DNA from 4 places in the Pseudonocardia sp. HH130629-09 genome. Region 1 is predicted to be linked to each of the others. Evidence: predicted binding sites of a transcription regulator. Region 1 holds the regulator's gene; each other region holds the start of a gene.
The links. Region 1 encodes LexA, which represses DNA repair genes until DNA is damaged. Its sites were predicted from a motif close to CGAACACGTGTTCG; they were not measured.

Region 1 (4,205 bases):
GACCCGACCACCCGCAAGGCACAGACGCCCGACGGGCACGACTACACCCTCACCGACACCGTCGGGTTCGTGCGGCACCTGCCGCACCAGCTCGTCGAGGCGTTCCGCTCCACGCTGGAGGAGGCCGCCCGGGCCGACCTGCTGGTGCACGTCGTCGACGGGTCCGACCCGCTGCCCGACGACCAGATCGCCGCGGTCCGGCAGGTGCTCGTCGAGGTGGGGGAGGCCGCGGGCGACACGATGCCCCCCGAGCTGCTCGTGATCAACAAGATCGACGCGGCCGGTGACCTCGCGCTGGCCCGGCTGCGGCACGCCCAGCCGGACGCCGTGTTCGTCTCGGCACACAGCGGCACCGGGATCGACCGGCTCCGCGAGCACATCGCCGAGCGCCTGCCGCGCCCGGACTACGAGGTCGACCTCCTGCTGCCCTACACCGAGGGTGCGCTGGTCGCGCGGCTGCACGACGACGGCGAGATCCTCGCCGAGTCCCACACCGCCGACGGCACCCGGATCCGGGCGCGGGTGAAGCCGGAGCTGGGCACCGCGGTGCTGCCGTTCGCGGTGGCGGGCTCTGCCGTCCCGACCGGGACCGGCGCCGACCTGCCGGCGACGGCAGCGGGCCACTGAGTGGGCGGCCGGGTGGGCCACCGCGTCCGGGGGTCGTGGCCCGTCGCCTGACCACGGTCCTCTGCCTGACCGGTGCGCTCACGGGTGCGGCCGCGCCGCCGCCCGGGGCGCACCCGGTCTGCACCGTCGACGACCCGCGGCTGGCGGAGCTGTCCGGGCTGGTCGCCGAGGGCGCGCCCGGCGGAGCCCCGCAGCGCTACCACGCGATCGTCGACGGCGGGGGGGCCGCGCGGACGTTCACCCTGGACCCGTCTGGCTGCGCGGTCACCGGTACCCGGCAGGCCGACGTCCCGGTCACCGACGTCGAGGACCTCGGGCTCGGACCGGGCGGGGAACTCTGGCTCGCCGACACCGGTGACAACGGGGCACAGCGTGGCTCGGTCAGGCTCGTCGTGCTGCCCCCGGCCGGGCCCCCACGCGTGTACGACCTGGTCCACCCCGACGGTCCGCGCGACGTCGAGGCGCTGCTGGTCGGCGACGACGGCGTGCCCCTGCTGGTCGACAAGACCACCGGGGCCGCCGGGGTGTACCGACCCGACGCACCGCTGCGCGAGGGCGGGGGCCCGGTCCCGCTGCGCCGGGTGGCACAGGTCGTGCTGCCCTGGTCGGGCACCGGCGGCGGGCCGCTCGGGGCCGCCGGGTCCCGCACGATCACCGGCGGCGGGGTCTCACCGGCCGGGGCCGACGGCGGACGCGCCGCCGTGCTGCGGACCTACACCGACGCCTGGGTGTTCCCGCTGCCCGTCGGCGGACCGGCGACGGCCGACGTGCTGGTCGCGGCGCTGGGCGGGGCACCGCTGCCGGTGCCGTTGCCGGACGAGGCCCAGGGCGAGGCGATCGCCCCGGACGGCCGGGGTGCACTGCACTCCGGCAGCGAGGCCCGGGGCCTGACCGCGGCGGCGATCACCGTCGTCCCGGGCGCGGTGCCCGCGGCGACCGGCCCGCAGGCACCCGTCGTGGCCCAGCCCGCCGAGGTGCCGGAGTACCGCACGTACCCGTCGTGGCTGCCCGCCGCGGGCGGGGCCGCGGTGCTCGCAGTGCTGCTGGTGACCGGTGCCGTCGCGATGTCCCTGCACGGACGGCGCCGCCGGTCCCGCTGACCGCGGGAACCGGGCGCCGCTTGAGGAGGTCAGAGGCGGCGCAGGACCGCCACGACGCGGCCGAGGATCGACGCGTCGTCACCCGGGATCGGATCGTAGGCGGCGTTCGCCGGCATCAGCCAGATGTGCCCGTCCTTGCGGCGGAACGTCTTGACCGTCGCCTCGCCGTCGATCATCGCGGCCACGATCTCGCCCTGCTCGGCCACCGGCTGCTGGCGCACGACGACCCAGTCGCCGTCGGTGATCGCGGCGTCGACCATCGAGTCGCCCTTGACGTTGAGCAGGAACAGAGTGCCCTCGCCGACGATCTCACGCGGCAGCGGGAACACGTCCTGCACGGCCTGCTCGGCCAGGATCGGGCCACCGGCGGCGATGTCGCCGATGAGCGGCACGAACGCCGGCGCCGGCCGCGCGGAACGCAGCTCGGCCGTGTCGGCGTCGGAGTCCGACCCGTCGGTGCCGGCGATCTGCTCCGGGCTGCGGACGTCGACCGCGCGGGTGCGGTTCGGGTCGCGCCGGAGGAAGCCCTTGCGCTCCAGGGTCCGGAGCTGGTGGTGCACCGACGAGGTGGACGTGAGGCCCACCGCGTCACCGATCTCGCGGACGCTGGGCGGGTAGCCGTACCGGTCCACCCAGTCCCGGATGACGGCCAGGACCTTCTTCTGCCGCGGGGTCAGGCCGCGGGTGTCGGTCGCGGGGTCGGGGAACTCCCGGACCGTCGCGGATCCCCGGTCCGCGGCGGTGCCGGTCACGCCGGGACCACCGTGTCCGGTGTCGTCCGCTGCCATCGCATTCGCCTCCTCGGGGTACTTACGGCGACGACCCTAGCCGTCGCGGGCCCGTTCGCCAAACATGCGTTCGAAGTCGCCCGGGCGTGTCGTGGATTCCGTCGGGTCGTGGTGGTAGAACATCGCACAGGCGTTCGATCGAACACCGGTTCGATCGTTCTGGTTCGATCGGATGCCGTCCGCGTCGCCGTCCGGCCGCGCGGGGCGACCGGCAGCGGGAGCGGCAGTGGGGGTGGCGATCGTGGACGCAGCGGTCATCGGGGGCATGACGGTCATCGGACGGGCTGCGGTCGGCCCCGCGGCCGACGTGGTGCGGGCGGTCCCGGCACCGGGTCCCGTGCGCCGCGTGGTGGCGGCGGTGAGTGTCCTGCTCGCCTCGGCGGCCGCGGTCGTCGCGCTCGGGGTGGTCGCCGACGTCGCCGCCCACGGCCCGGCCGTGCCGCCCGCGGTCGGCGCGCCACGCTGAGAGCGTCTCCGGCACGGGCGGTGAACTGCGGAGACGCGGTTGTTGTCGGTGTCGGGTGCTACACCGCTCGTACGCCCGTTCGACCGGGCTCAGGGAAGGGCCGGTCGGGAGCGGGGGAGACGAGACCGCCCGGGGGCCGGGTGGTCCGACGGCAGGAGGAGCCATGCGAGAGTTCGACGAGCGGATCCGCGACCACGGCCCGGTCGGCTGCCTGACCGGTGCCCCCGCGCCCGGCACTCCCACCTCGCGCGCCCGGCGCGCCGCCCGGGAGCGGGTGCGGGCCGCGGAGGGTGTGGCCGGTCCGGCCGGTGCCGGCTCGTCGGCCGTCGCGCGCGCCGCGCACCGGTGGGCCGCCCACGGTGCACGGGAGCGCGCACTGACCAAGTCGGTTGCACGGCACCCCGCTGCCCGTTCCCGGCGCGCCACGGCGCCCGGTGTTCCGACGTCCGGTCCGACGGCGCCCGGTCCGACAGTTCCCGGGCGTGCGGCCCGGACCGCGGCACCGGCCGATCCGGCGGTCCCGCGTGGCGTCACCGGTGGTCCGAACGTCGCGGTCCGGACGCCCCGCTGTACCACCTCGGCGCCAGGCTCCACGGCGACCCTGGTGCGGCCCGCCCGGGTCGCGGCGCCGTCCGGTCCGCGGTCGGTGGCCGTGCCGGCGCCGCGCACGGTCCGTCCGCTGGACCGGCGTTGCCTGGTCCCGGCCCGCCCCCGCCCGGCCCGCAGCCGGGTCCGCGGGCGCCTGGAGCGGTTCCTGACCGGGGTCGCGGTGCTGCTGTGCGCCACGACCGCGGTGGTGGCGCTCGGGTTGCTGGGCGACGCGGCGGCGGGCTGGAACGCCCCCGCGGCCGCCGTTCCGTCGGTCGGTGCCGTGCGCTGAGGCGGGTCGGGTCGCGGTGCGGTCCCGGTGGGCCAGGCCCGTGGCACGGAGTGGTGCCGGCGTGCCCGGCCCGGGGTGTGCAGGGGTGCGGTGCCGACGTGTCGGGCTCCCGGGGCGGAGCCGGTCGGGCGTGCCGTGGTGCGGTGCCGGCGCGGCAACCGTGGTCACAGCGGTGGCGGTGCGGTGACGGTGTGGAGCGATCCGGCGCCGTGCCGGCGTCGCATCGGGTGATGGCGTGCGCTGGGCCGGCACGCGGACGTCGGGCGGCGGTCGCCGGGATGTCGCCGGATCGTCGGCGGCGTGCCGCCGGGCGCGTCCGCCGGGCGTGTCCCCGCATCGGGTGC
Region 2 (4,205 bases), 440 kb from region 1:
ACCCACCCCGAGCAGCACGCCCGGCTGAAGGCCGACCCGTCGCTGATCAACTCGGCGGTGGAGGAGTTCCTGCGCTTCGAGTCCCCGGTCTCCAACGCCCCGATGCGCTTCGCCGGCGAGGACGTCGAGTACTCCGGGGTGACCATCCCCGCCGGGTCGACCGTGATGCTGGGGCTCGCCGCGGCCAACCGGGACCCGGAGTGGCTGGCGGACCCGGATCGCCTCGACATCACCCGGGACTCCTCGTCCGGGGTGTTCTTCGGGCACGGCATCCACTTCTGTCTGGGCGCGCAGCTGGCCCGCACCGAGGGGCGGGTGGCGATCGGCAAGCTCATCGCGCAGCGACCGGACCTGGCACTGGCTGTCGATCCCTCGGAGCTCGTCTACCGCGAGTCGACGCTGGTCCGGGGCCTGTCCCGGCTGCCGGTCACGCCGGGCGCGCCCGCCTGAGGGACGCGCCGCCGCCGGACGCGACCGAGGGGGCGCGCCCGGCGGGGCAGCCGTCGGTGCAACGGGGCGGGGTCAGCGCAGCGGAGCGCCGGTCTTCTCCCGTACCTCGTCGGCGGTGACGCCGGGCGCGGTCTCGACCAGTGCGAGCCCGTCCGGCGTCACGTCGATCACGGCCAGGTCGGTGACGATCTTCGTGACGCAGCCGAGGCCGGTGATCGGCAGCGAGCACCGCTCCACGATCTTGGGGGACCCGTCCTTGGAGACGTGGTCCATCATCACGATCACCGAGCGCGCGCCGTGGACGAGGTCCATCGCGCCGCCCATCCCCTTGATCATCTTGCCGGGGATCGCCCAGTTCGCGAGGTCACCGTTCGCGGCGACCTCCATCCCGCCCAGGACGGCCACGTCGAGCTTCCCGGCCCGGATCTGGCCGAAGCTCTCGGCGGAGCCGAAGAAGGCGGCACCGGCGGCGACGGTGACGGTCTCCTTGCCGGCGTTGATGAGGTCGGGGTCGACCTCGTCGTCGGTGGGGACGGGGCCGACGCCGAGGATCCCGTTCTCCGAGTGCAGCACGACCGTCCGGCCCTCGGGGATGTGCCCGGGGACCAGGGTCGGCATGCCGATGCCGAGGTTGACGTACGCGCCGTCGGGCAGCTCCGCCGCGACCCGGGCGGCCATCTCGTCACGGTTGAGGGCCATGGTCAACGCACCGTCCTGAACTCGACCGGCTTCTCGACGTCGGGGACGTGCAGCACGCGGTGCACGTGGATGCCGGGGGTGTGGACCTCGTCGGGGTCGATCTCCCCGGGCTCGACCAGGTGCTCGACCTGGGCGATCGTCGTCCGCCCGGCCGCGGCGCAGTCCGGGTTGAAGTTGCGCGCCGCGCGCCGGAACACCAGGTTGCCGTGCCGGTCGCCCTTCCAGGCGTGGACCAGCGCGAAGTCCGGGGTGAGGGCACGCTCGAGGACGTAGGTCACGTCGTCGAACTCGCGGGTCTCCTTGGCCGGGGACTCGACGGCGACCGAGCCGTCGGCCGCGTAGCGCCAGGGCAGCCCGCCCTCGGCGACCAGCGTCCCCACCCCGGCCGGGGTGTAGAACGCCGGGATGCCCGCGCCGCCGGCCCGCAGCCGCTCGGCGAGGGTGCCCTGGGGGGTCAGCTCCAGCTCCAGCTCGCCGGCGAGGTACTGGCGGGCGAACTCCTTGTTGTTGCCGACGTAGGAGCCGATCGTGCGCCGGATGCGCCCGGCGGCGAGCAGGGTGCCCAGGCCGAAGCCGTCGACGCCCAGGTTGTTCGAGATCGTCTCCAGGTCCGTCGCGCCCTGCTCCAGCAGCGCCGCGATCAGCACCGTCGGAACCCCGGACATGCCGAACCCGCCGACCGCGAGCGACGCCCCGTCGCCGATGTCGGCGACCGCCTCCGCGGCGGATGCCACCACCTTGTCCATCACGCACCTCCGTCGCCGACGACGGTACGCGGCGTACGACAGACGCACAAGCGTTCGCTCTGCGAACACCACCGGAGTGGTGTCCACGCGCCGAGATGCAGCTCAGCGGGGCCCGAGGGTGCCCCGTACCCCGCTGAGCTGCATCTCGGCGACCGTCGCCGTCGCGGCGCACCGTCGGTCGGGCGGGCGCGGCGTGGGTCAGGCCGGGGCGGGGGCGGTGTGCGGGTCGCCGACGGCGATCTCCCCGCCCGCGGCGACCTCGGCGTACACGCCGGCGCACGCCCAGACCCCGCCGATCTGCGGGATCTCGATGCGGTTGTGCTTCGCGATCGTGCGCAGGGTGTCCGGGTCGTCGGGCAGGTCGCCCTGGGGGAGCGTCGTCATGACGCACCGCATGGTGGCGAAGGAGAAAGAGAGCCGGACCTCCTCGCCGATCGTCGAGGTGCTACCCGGCCAGTCGTTCTCGACGAAGCCGTGGCCACCGTCGGAAGAGGAGTCGGCGCGGAGCACGATGTTCGGCCGGTAGCGCAGCGGGTCGAAGGTCGCCTCCGGCGCGAGCTCGCGGAGCCGGTCGAGGGTGGACTCGGTGAGCAGGTGCAGCGACGACAGGTCGAAGAACGTGCCCGGCGCCCCGAACGCGGAGATGTCGAACCGGCTGATGGCCTCGCCGGAGTCCTCGTGCCGGGTCGTCGTGGCCTCGATGAGCGCGCGCGGGGCGAGCTGCTGCGGGGTGAGGCCCTCGATGTCGGGCCACAGCTCCTCGAAGTGGCTGCCCTCCGGCGGGACCGAGACCAGCGACACGTCCCGCCCGAGCGCGGCCGACAGCGCGGTGTCCAGGCCCTCGTCGTCGCTGCGCAGGACCGAGCCGTCCGGGAAGGTGATCTCGACCGGCGGCAGCGGTTCCCCGGGCACCGGCTCGGCGACGAACCGGGCCGCGAAGTCGAGCAGCCCGAGCCAGCGCCTGGGCACCTTGGCGCTGGCGATGCTCCCGCTCTCGGTGTCGAGCACCGCGTAGGCGCGGTCGCCCAGCAGCCCCCGCCCGGTGACGGTGGCCCGGGTCAGGGACTCGCCGAGCATGGACTTGACCGGGTACCGGTACAGCGCGACGACCGTCATGTCCGGTGTATATCGGCCCGTCCGTGTCCCCGGCACGGGTCGGACGGAGGGGGCCGCCCGGCCGGGTCTCAGCTGAGGGGCTGCCGGCGAAGGCCCGCCGCGGATGCGCCGTCCCGCCCTGTCGGACCACCTGTTCGGCCCAGCAGGGCGACCCGGAGCTCGTCCGCGGAGTCGTAGACGGTGTCCGCGCCCGCCGCGATCAGCTCACCGGGCTCGGCGTAGCCCCAGCCCGCGCCGACGCAGCGCAGGCCGTGCTCGGCGGCGCCCTCGACGTCGTGCAGCCGGTCACCGACCATCAACGGCTCGTCGGCGCCGGACGGGTGCCCGAGCCGGCGCAGCGCCTCGGCGACCACGGCGCCCTTGGTCGGCCGGTCCGCGGTGCGGGTGTCGCCGACGATCTCGGTGAACAGGTCGGTCCAGCCGTGGTGGGCGATGATCCGGCGGGCCGGCGGCTCGGCCTTGCTGGTGGCCAGGGCCATCGTCACGCCGGCCGCGGACAGTGCGCGCAGCAGCTCCTCGACGCCGGGGTACGGAGTGCAGTCCAGGCAGCCGTCCTCGTCACCGTAGACCCGTCGGTACACCGGCAGCACCGCGGCGGCGCCCTCCTCGCCGAGGATCGGGGGCAGGCTGCGGTACAGCGGCGGGCCGAGCAGGTGGGTGCCGAGCGCGGACTCGGGGACGTCCAGGCCCACTTCGTCGATGGCGCGGCGCATCGAGCCGAGGATGCCGGGGGCGGAGTCGACGAGGGTGCCGTCGAGGTCGAGCAGGATGTGGGTCAACACGTCGGGCCATTCTGCCTGCCGGGCGCGCGGACGTCCTCCTCCCGGCGGTCGCAGGCCGTACGCTCGTACGCATGGCGAACACGTTGCTCGGGCCCCTGTCCGGTACCGACCGGGTCGACGGCCTGCTCGACGACGGCGCGTGGATCGCCGCCCTGCTGGAGGTCGAGCTGGCGCTGTCGGCCGTCGCCGCCGAGCAGGGCGCGGTCGCCGAGCACGACGCCGACGCGGTGGAACGCGCCGTCGCCGCCGTCGCGGGCCTCGACCCGCACACGCTGGCCGCCGAGTCGGTCGAGGGCGGCAACCCGGTCATCCCGCTGGTCAAACGGCTCAAGGCGGCCGCGGCGCGGATCCAGCCCGGCGCCGAGCGGGCGGTGCACCCGGGCGCGACCAGCCAGGACGTCATGGACACTGC
Region 3 (4,205 bases), 2.5 Mb from region 1:
CGCGGGCGTCGGCCGGCTCGACGAGCGGGGCGATGGTGTAGCGCGCCCGGGCCGCGTAGCGCGGACCCAGGTTCTGCCCGATCCAGGCCAGCGCCCGCTCGGCGCGGTCGTCGTGGTCGACCAGCGCGGCGCGGGCGGCGTCGTACCAGTCGGCCAGCACCAGGAAGGCCAGCGACCAGCCGGGCGGCGTGGCGTCCGGCGGCACGTCCCGGTCGACCGCGGTCAGCCGGCGCACGGCGAACCGGGCCGGATCGGGCCCCGGCGCGGCGAGCGTCTCGCGGACCGCCCCGGCCAGCACGTCGGACACCATGCGGTAGGCGTTCCGCAGCTCCGCGTCGTTCGCGCCCGCCGACCGGCGTGCGTTCGGGGTCGTCCCCGCCATGTCCACCGTCCTCCGCTCGTGTGGCCGGGCCGGAGCGTAACGCCCTGGCGCACGGCGGCCGTCGCACGGCAGCATCCGTCCGTGACCGCCGCACCCGACGCTGTCTCCCCGGCCCAGGACCCCGCGCAGCCCCGGCTGCTGACGGTTCTCGCGATGGTGCAGGTGCTCGGCGGGACGGCCGTCGCGACCTCGATCGCCGCGAGCTCGCTGGTCGCCTCCCGGCTGTCCGGCTCACCCGCGGTCGGCGGCGGTGGTGGGCGGCTCGGCCCAGCTCACGGAGTCGCTGGCGGTGGCCGACCGGCCGCGGGTGCAGGGCTCGGTGGACGTGGCGATGAACCTGGCCGGTGCCGCCGCCGGAATCGTGGCCGGGGTGCTCGTGACGGTGTCGTCCGACGCGCTGCTCGGCGCGGTGGCAGTCGTGGTGACGGTGCCGTTCCTGCTGGTGGCGGTGCGTTCGGCCGGTGCGGGACGCCCGGCGGCCGGCTGAGCGGGACCCTCAGCGACGGCGCTGGTGGAGCCACCAGCGCACCAGCACGACCAGCGCGGACAGCAGCGCGAGCAGGGACACGATCTGCCACGCCAGTGGCGAGCCGATGCCGGTCGTCGCGAGGACCTCGTCGGCGACGTCGACCGGGACGGTGGCGAGCAGTTCGGACATATCACCCAGGCTACCTGCTCCGGGGCGTCATCGGGCGGACACCGCACGGAACGGGTGACCCGTCTACCCTCGCGGACGTGCGACTGAGCCACTTCCGGGAACTGATGGAGGGCGAGTTCGGGCCGGTGCGGGCGGCGTCGCTGTCCCGCGACCACGTCTTCTCCGAGCTCGGCGGCCGGACCGTCGAGCAGGCGATCGAGGCCGGCGTCGACCTGCGCCGGATCTGGCGCGCGGTGTGCGCGGCCTACGAGGTCCCACCCGCACGGCGGTAGCGGTGTGCCGGGCGGTCGTGCCGACCGCTCGGCTCCCGTGGGCGCCCGGTCGGCGTGTCGCGGTGTCGGATCGAACGCGTGTTCGTCTACGGTTCGGGCAGGGCTTGCGTTACCGGTCCTGCGGCGTGGTGTCGGACGAGTTGTCCACAGGCGCCGATCCGGGCCCGAAACTGTCAGGGGTACCCCATACCGTTGTGGTGTGCCTCCCCGAAAGACACCAGCAGGACCCGACCGTCGACCACCAGCGAGGAGTCAAGAGATGTCTGCTCCGGACCGCGGCAAGACGCTCGAACTCGCCCTCGCCCAGATCGAGAAGAACCACGGCAAGGGATCGGTGATGCGCCTGGGCGACCAGGCCCGCGTCCCGATCAGTGCCATCTCCACGGGCTCCATCGCGCTCGACGTCGCGCTCGGCGTCGGGGGCATCCCGCGCGGCCGGGTCGTCGAGATCTACGGCCCGGAGTCCAGCGGTAAGACCACGGTCGCGCTGCACTGCGTGGCGAGCGCGCAGGCCGCGGGCGGTGTCGCCGCGTTCATCGACGCCGAGCACGCGCTCGACCCGGAGTACGCCAAGGCGCTCGGTGTCGACACGGACGACCTGCTGGTCTCCCAGCCGGACACCGGTGAGCAGGCGCTGGAGATCGCGGACATGCTGATCCGCTCCGGCGCGCTCGACATCATCGTCATCGACTCGGTGGCCGCGCTCGTGCCGCGTGCCGAGATCGAGGGCGAGATGGGTGACAGCCACGTCGGTCTGCAGGCCAGGCTGATGAGCCAGGCGCTGCGAAAGATCACCGGCGCCCTCAGCAACTCCGGCACCACGGCGATCTTCATCAACCAGCTGCGCGAGAAGATCGGCGTGATGTTCGGGTCCCCGGAGACCACGACCGGTGGTAAGGCGCTGAAGTTCTACGCGTCGGTCCGCATGGACATCCGCCGCATCGAGACGCTGAAGGACGGCACCGACATGGTCGGCAGCCGGACCCGGGTCAAGGTCGTGAAGAACAAGGTGGCCCCGCCGTTCAAGCAGGCGGAGTTCGACGTGCTCTACGGCGTCGGCATCTCCAAGGAGGGTTCGCTGATCGACGTGGGCGTCGAGCAGGGGATCATCCGCAAGTCCGGCGCCTGGTACACCTACGAGGGCGACCAGATGGGGCAGGGCAAGGAGAACGCCCGCAAGTTCCTCAAGGAGAACCCGGACGTCGCCGCCGAGGTCGAGAAGCGCATCAAGGAGAAGCTGGGGATCGGCGCGGTCGTCGACGCCGAGGAGAACAGCCCGGTCGAGCCCCTCCCGGCCCCGGTCGACTTCTGAGCGTGACCGGCGACCACGACGGGTCCGGAGGCACGTCCGGACAGGACGGTGCGGAGCCGACCGGGCCCCGCACCGTCCCGCTCGACGACCTGTTCGGCGTGACCCCGTCGGGCGCCGACGCACCGGATCCGCCCGCGATCCGGACCGCCGACCCGACCGGCGCCGAACCGGGGGAGCCCGCTGCAGAGCCCCCGGCCGTCCCCGGGTGGGACGCGAGTCCGCACCAGGTCTCGTTCGCGACGCTCAGCGGCGCCGACGGGGCCACCGCGGCGATCACCGACCCGCCGGCGACGGCCCGGCCGACGGATCCGGCGGCCGACGCTGCGACGGACGGGGTGGCGGAGCCCGCCCCGGTCCGCAGGCTGACCTTCGACGACCCCGCCCCCTGCCCCGCTGCGGGCAGCGGCACGGACGGTGGTGGCGACGGATCCGGCGCGCCCCGCGTGGTCTCGTTCGAGGAGCTGTCGGGGCGGGGCACACAGCGCGGCGGAGCCCGCCGCGACCGTGGGACCCCCCGCCGGCGCCCGGCCACCGCAGCGGCCCTGACCGGTGCGGGTACCGCGGCGGCCACGACCACTCCGGGCGCCGGGGCCGATCTGTCCCGGAGCACCGGACCTGCCGGGCCGGGCACCGAAGCGACGGGCACCGGGGAGACGGGCGCCACCTCCCGTGGCCGTCGTCGTGGCGAGCGTCGCGGCCGGGGGAGCCGCCGGAGCGAGGAGCGCACCCCGCGCGTCGAGACACCGCAGGAGCAGGAGAGCCGCGCTCGCGACATCTGCCTGCGCCTGCTCACCGACCGCGCCCGCACGGTCAAGGAGCTCGGCGACGCGCTGCGCCGCAAGGAGATCCCCGACGAGGTCGCGCACCGCGTCCTCGAGCGGTTCGACGAGGTCGGCCTCGTCGACGACCAGGCCTTCGCCGAACAGTGGGTCCGGTCCCGGCACCGTCACCGCGGCCTCGGTAGGCGGGCGATCGCGATGGAGCTCCACCGCAAGGGCGTCGACCGCGAGATCGCCGACGAGGCACTCACCGGCATCGACGACGCCTCCGAACGCGACCGGGCCCGTGAGCTCGTCGTGCGGCGGTTGCGGAGCCTGCCCATCGGGAGCCGCGAGGAGCGGCAGTCCAGTGCCCGCAAGCTGGTCGGCATGCTCGCGCGCAAGGGCTACGGCCCCGGGGTCGCCTACGGGGTGGTCAAGGAGGAGATCACCGCCGCCGGTGCGGACGCCGACGAGCTGGGCGAGGCCCCGCCCGAGGACTGACCGTCCCGGCGGGATCCGCCGACCGGTCACGACCGCAGGTACCGGGCGAACCAGTCGCGCATCGTCGGCGTGACGTAGTGGGTCGGCGGCACCTGCTCGGCAGGAACAGCGGGAATCCCTGCGGGACGTGCCCGTGCCGGTCGTGGAAGTAGGTCCCGCTGACCCAGGCCGGGTTGATGTCCAGCTCCCTGCCGCGGACCACTCCCGCGTCGGCGAGCAGCCTGCCCAGCGTGCACACCGACAGTGCCGGCCCGGCGACGTAGACCTCGGTGCCGTCGGCGGTCACGCCGAACCCGGAACGATGGACGAACGCGTTCTG
Region 4 (4,205 bases), 1.5 Mb from region 1:
ACCGTCGCCGAGCTGGACCGCCAGCTGGGTCTGAACGAGTCCGTGCTGCGCACCAAGGTCCTGCGCAAGGACGTCACCCGCACGCCGGCGCCCGCCGCCGGCTGATTGGAGCCGTCATGGCCGGCGAGACCGTCATCACCGTCGTGGGCAACCTGACGGCGGATCCCGAGCTGCGGTTCACCCCGTCCGGCGCCGCGGTCGCCAACTTCACCGTGGCGTCCACCCCGCGCACCTTCGACCGCCAGTCCGGCGAGTGGAAGGACGGCGAGGCGCTCTTCCTGCGGTGCAACATCTGGCGCCAGGCGGCGGAGAACGTCGCCGAGTCCCTGACCCGCGGCGCGCGCGTCGTGGTCCAGGGTCGTCTGCGCCAGCGGTCGTTCGAGACCAAGGAAGGCGAGAAGCGGACCGTCGTGGAGATGGAGGTCGACGAGGTCGGCCCGTCCCTGCGCTACGCGACCGCCAAGGTCAACAAGGTCAACCGGGGCGGAGGCTCTGGTGGCTTCGGTGGCGGCGGCGGTGGCTACGACGGCGGTGGCGCCCGACAGGGTGGCGGTTCCGGCGGCGGAGGCAACTCCGGCGGCGGCTATGACGACCCCTGGGGTTCGGCCCCGCCCGCGGGCAGTGGCGCCGCGTCCGACGACGAGCCCCCCTTCTGATCCACGTACCTCTCCGCCCGTGACGGGCGGAGGACGATCTCCAGGAGCACCACCATGGCCAAGGCCATCGTGCGCAAGCCGAAGAAGAAGGTCTGCGCTTTCTGCAAGGACAAGGCCCAGCTGATCGACTACAAGGACACCGGTCTGCTGCGGAAGTTCATCTCCGACCGCGGGAAGATCCGTGCCCGTCGGGTCTCCGGCAACTGCCGGCAGCACCAGCGGGACGTCGCCGTCGCGGTCAAGAACTCCCGCGAGGTGGCCCTGCTGCCGTACACCTCGACCGCTCGCTGAGGAAGGGGAGACACATGAAGCTCATCCTCAACGCCGACGTCCCGAACCTGGGTGCCCCGGGTGACATCGTCGAGGTCAAGGACGGCTACGGCCGCAACTACCTGCTGCCGCGCAAGCTCGCGGTCGTCGCCACCCGTGGCGCCGAGAAGCAGGTCGAGCAGATCCGCCGGGCCCAGAAGTCCCGCGAGATCCGCGATCTGGGCCACGCCCAGCAGGTCGACTCGCAGCTGCGCAACATCAACGTGACCGTCTCGGCCAAGGCCGGCGACACGGGCCGCCTGTTCGGCTCGATCACCCCGGCCCAGGTCGTCGACGCCGTCAAGGCGGCCGGCGGTCCGCTGCTGGACAAGCGCAGCATCGACGTCCCGGGTCACCTCAAGACCCTGGGCAAGCACCAGGTGCAGGTCCGCCTGCACCCGGAGGTCACCACCGAGCTGCCGATCGCGGTCGTCGCGAGCTGAGCGGTCCGGTGGTCGTACGACCACTGAGCGTGATCAGGGCGGGGTTCGGAGCCATGTGCTCCGGACCCCGCCCTTTCGCGTGTCCGGAGTCGGCCGTACGGGCGCCACGGACACGGTGTGCAGTCCCGGGTGGACGATCGACACCGATCGAATGACCCCGCACCGGGATGCCTTGTCACGCAGCCGACACGCCGCCCGGTGACGATCCACTCGTCGGGCGGGCCTGTGGACGCGCCGGGCGGTGAACGGCCCGCCGGGCGCTCCGACACGCCAGTACGCGGCGTGCGACGACACGCCAGAGCAAAGTTGTCCACAGCTGTGAACATGCCTCTGACCTGCGGATATGACCTGCTCCGGGATGCTGTCCCCAGGTTGTCCCCAGCACGGTCCCGGGACGGGCGGCATCCATGCCCAGTTCATCCCCAATTCGATCACCAGGCCGGTTCGCCACGGGCCCTGCGGCCGACCTACTGTCGGTCGTGCCGGTACGCGAGCGCCGTGCTCCCCGGGTCGCGCCCGCCGCGGCCAGTCGGGCACCACGCCGGCCGGCAGATCACCGACGACGGTCGCGAGTGGGCGGTACGCACCACTCGCGCGTCGAACGTGCGTTCGGTACTGTGTCCACCGGGGGTGACGCTGCGTATGGCTCTGACGGACGATCGTCCCGGCAACAAGCCCCGTGCGGTCCGTGATGGCGAGAAGGCGCCCGGATCCGGCGAGAGCGCGACGTTCGACCGTCAGCCGCCGCAGGACCTCACGGCCGAACAGTCGGTGCTCGGCGGCATGTTGCTGAGCAAGGACGCGATCGCCGACGTCGTGGAGGTGCTGCAGCCGGAGGACTTCTACCGGCCCGCCCACCAGACCGTCTACGAGACGATCCTGGACCTCTACAGCCGCGGCGAACCCGCCGACGCGGTCACCGTCTCGGCGGAGCTGCAGCGGCGCGGCGAGCTCGTCCGCCTCGGCGGCGCGCCCTACCTGCACACCCTCATCGCCACCGTGCCCACCGCGGCGAACGCGGCCTACTACGCCGAGATCGTCGGCGAGAAGGCGGTCCTGCGACGGCTGGTCGAGGCCGGCACCCGGATCGTGCAGCTCGGCTACCACGGCGCCGACGGCGGCGACGTCGACGACGCGGTGGACCGCGCCCAGGCCGCGGTCTACGAGGTCACCGAGCGCACCACCACCGAGGACTACACGGTCCTGGAGGAGCTCCTCCAGCCCACCATGGACGAGATCGACGCGATCGCCTCCCGGGGCGGCCAGTCCACGGGTGTGCCGACCGGCTTCGCCGACCTCGACCAGGTCACCAACGGTCTGCACCCGGGCCAGATGGTCGTCGTCGCGGCCCGGCCGGGTCTGGGCAAGTCGACCCTGGGTCTGGACTTCGCCCGCTCCTGCTCCATCAAGAACGGCATGACCAGCGCCTTCTTCTCGCTGGAGATGAGCAAGTCCGAGATCGTCATGCGTCTGCTGTCGGCGGAGGCCCGGATCCGGCTGGCCGACATGCGCGCCGGCCGGATGTCGGACGAGGACTGGACGCGGATGGCGCGGCGGATGTCGGAGATCTCCGAGGCGCCGCTCTACATCGACGACTCGCCGAACCTGACGCTCATGGAGATCCGGGCCAAGGCGCGGCGGATGAAGCAGCGCTACGACCTGAAGCTGATCATCCTGGACTACCTGCAGCTGATGACCTCGGGCCGCAAGGTCGAGTCACGTCAGCAGGAGGTCTCGGAGTTCTCCCGGCAGATCAAGCTGCTGGCCAAGGAGCTCGAGGTCCCGGTGGTGGCGATGAGCCAGCTGAACCGTGGTCCCGAGCAGCGCACCGACAAGCGGCCGATGCTGTCGGACCTGCGTGAGTCCGGCTCGATCGAGCAGGACGCGGACATGGTGGTGCTGCTGCACCGTCCCGACGCGTTCGAGCAGGACGACCCGCGTGCCGGTGAGGCCGACCTGATCCTGGCCAAGCACCGTAACGGCCCGACCACGACGATCACCGTCGCCCACCAGCTGCACTACAGCCGGTTCTCCGACCTAGCCCACGGCTGAGGCCGGGCGGGACGCGGCGTGCGTCCCGGGCCCGGTGCGTGCCGGCGTGCGGGTGGGCCGGTCAGGTGGTGCCGGGCCGCGCCTGCGGACCAGTGGTGGCCGCGACGGCCAGCGCGAGGGCGGCCACGATGATCCCCGCGACGACGACCGGCACACTCACCAGCACGGCGCCCAGCAGCAGCACGACCAGCGCGACCCCCAGCAGCATCGTCGGGAACGGCCCCGAGCCGTGCACGGTGCGCTGGTCGCGGGCGAACCCGGCGAGCAGCCGTCCGCCGTGCCGGGCCGGGGCGTGCAGCGCGGTGTTCAGCGCGGAGAACCGGCGGACCAGTCGCGGGTCGGTCCGGCGCAGCTGCACCTCGATCTCCTGCAGCCGACGATTCTCACGCTCGCTCAGCACCCCGACAACCCCTCGCGTCCGTGTCCCGGCAGACACGGTCGTGCCGCCGTCCGGCACGGGGCGTCGTCGATCCGGCCTGGTACCGACGTTACGTGACCGATTCGTGATCTCGGCGACCGGGCCGACCGGCTCACATGCGCCCGTCCTCACACCGGGGGGCGGCGCCCGGGGTCACCAGAGGGAGACGCGGTCCCGGCGGGGGCCTGCGGGGGCGCCGAGGCGGGCGATCAGGGCGGCCCAGGACCGTGCGGTTCCCGGTGTCCGGGACGGGCGGGGGCGCAGCCAGCGGACCGCGAGGTCCGGGTCGTCCGGGTCGACGTCGAAGCGCTCCCGCCGCGGGAGCCG

Region 2: the regulator LexA is predicted to act here: its motif matches at 1,939-1,952, upstream of XF36_RS07960 (CoA transferase subunit A).
Region 3: the regulator LexA is predicted to act here: its motif matches at 1,384-1,397, upstream of recA (recombinase RecA).
Region 4: the regulator LexA is predicted to act here: its motif matches at 2,007-2,020, upstream of dnaB (replicative DNA helicase).

What each region holds. Positions count from the first base shown of each region.
Region 1 is NZ_CP011868.1:1,318,034-1,322,238, forward strand. Features, by position in the region: gene hflX (GTPase HflX) at 1-627, shown strand, start outside; gene XF36_RS05900 (hypothetical protein) at 663-1,727, shown strand; gene lexA (transcriptional repressor LexA) at 1,757-2,515, opposite strand; gene XF36_RS31345 (hypothetical protein) at 2,757-2,981, shown strand; gene XF36_RS05915 (hypothetical protein) at 3,145-3,861, shown strand.
Region 2 is NZ_CP011868.1:1,753,760-1,757,964, forward strand. Features, by position in the region: gene XF36_RS07950 (cytochrome P450 family protein) at 1-450, shown strand, start outside; gene XF36_RS07955 (3-oxoacid CoA-transferase subunit B) at 523-1,149, opposite strand; gene XF36_RS07960 (CoA transferase subunit A) at 1,152-1,895, opposite strand; gene XF36_RS07965 (MOSC domain-containing protein) at 2,094-3,011, opposite strand; gene XF36_RS07970 (HAD hydrolase-like protein) at 3,080-3,793, opposite strand; gene XF36_RS07975 (lyase family protein) at 3,865-4,205, shown strand, end outside.
Region 3 is NZ_CP011868.1:3,801,375-3,805,579, reverse strand. Features, by position in the region: gene XF36_RS17455 (hypothetical protein) at 1-382, opposite strand, end outside; gene XF36_RS17450 (hypothetical protein) at 633-869, shown strand; gene XF36_RS32530 (hypothetical protein) at 879-1,040, opposite strand; gene XF36_RS17445 (DUF3046 domain-containing protein) at 1,118-1,312, shown strand; gene recA (recombinase RecA) at 1,572-2,624, shown strand; gene XF36_RS35245 (RecX family transcriptional regulator) at 2,627-3,886, shown strand; gene XF36_RS17430 (hypothetical protein) at 3,831-4,205, opposite strand, start outside.
Region 4 is NZ_CP011868.1:5,916,554-5,920,758, reverse strand. Features, by position in the region: gene rpsF (30S ribosomal protein S6) at 1-105, shown strand, start outside; gene XF36_RS27585 (single-stranded DNA-binding protein) at 117-656, shown strand; gene rpsR (30S ribosomal protein S18) at 711-947, shown strand; gene rplI (50S ribosomal protein L9) at 962-1,408, shown strand; gene dnaB (replicative DNA helicase) at 2,051-3,460, shown strand; gene XF36_RS27565 (DUF3040 domain-containing protein) at 3,522-3,860, opposite strand; gene XF36_RS32790 (dTDP-4-dehydrorhamnose 3,5-epimerase family protein) at 4,032-4,205, opposite strand, start outside.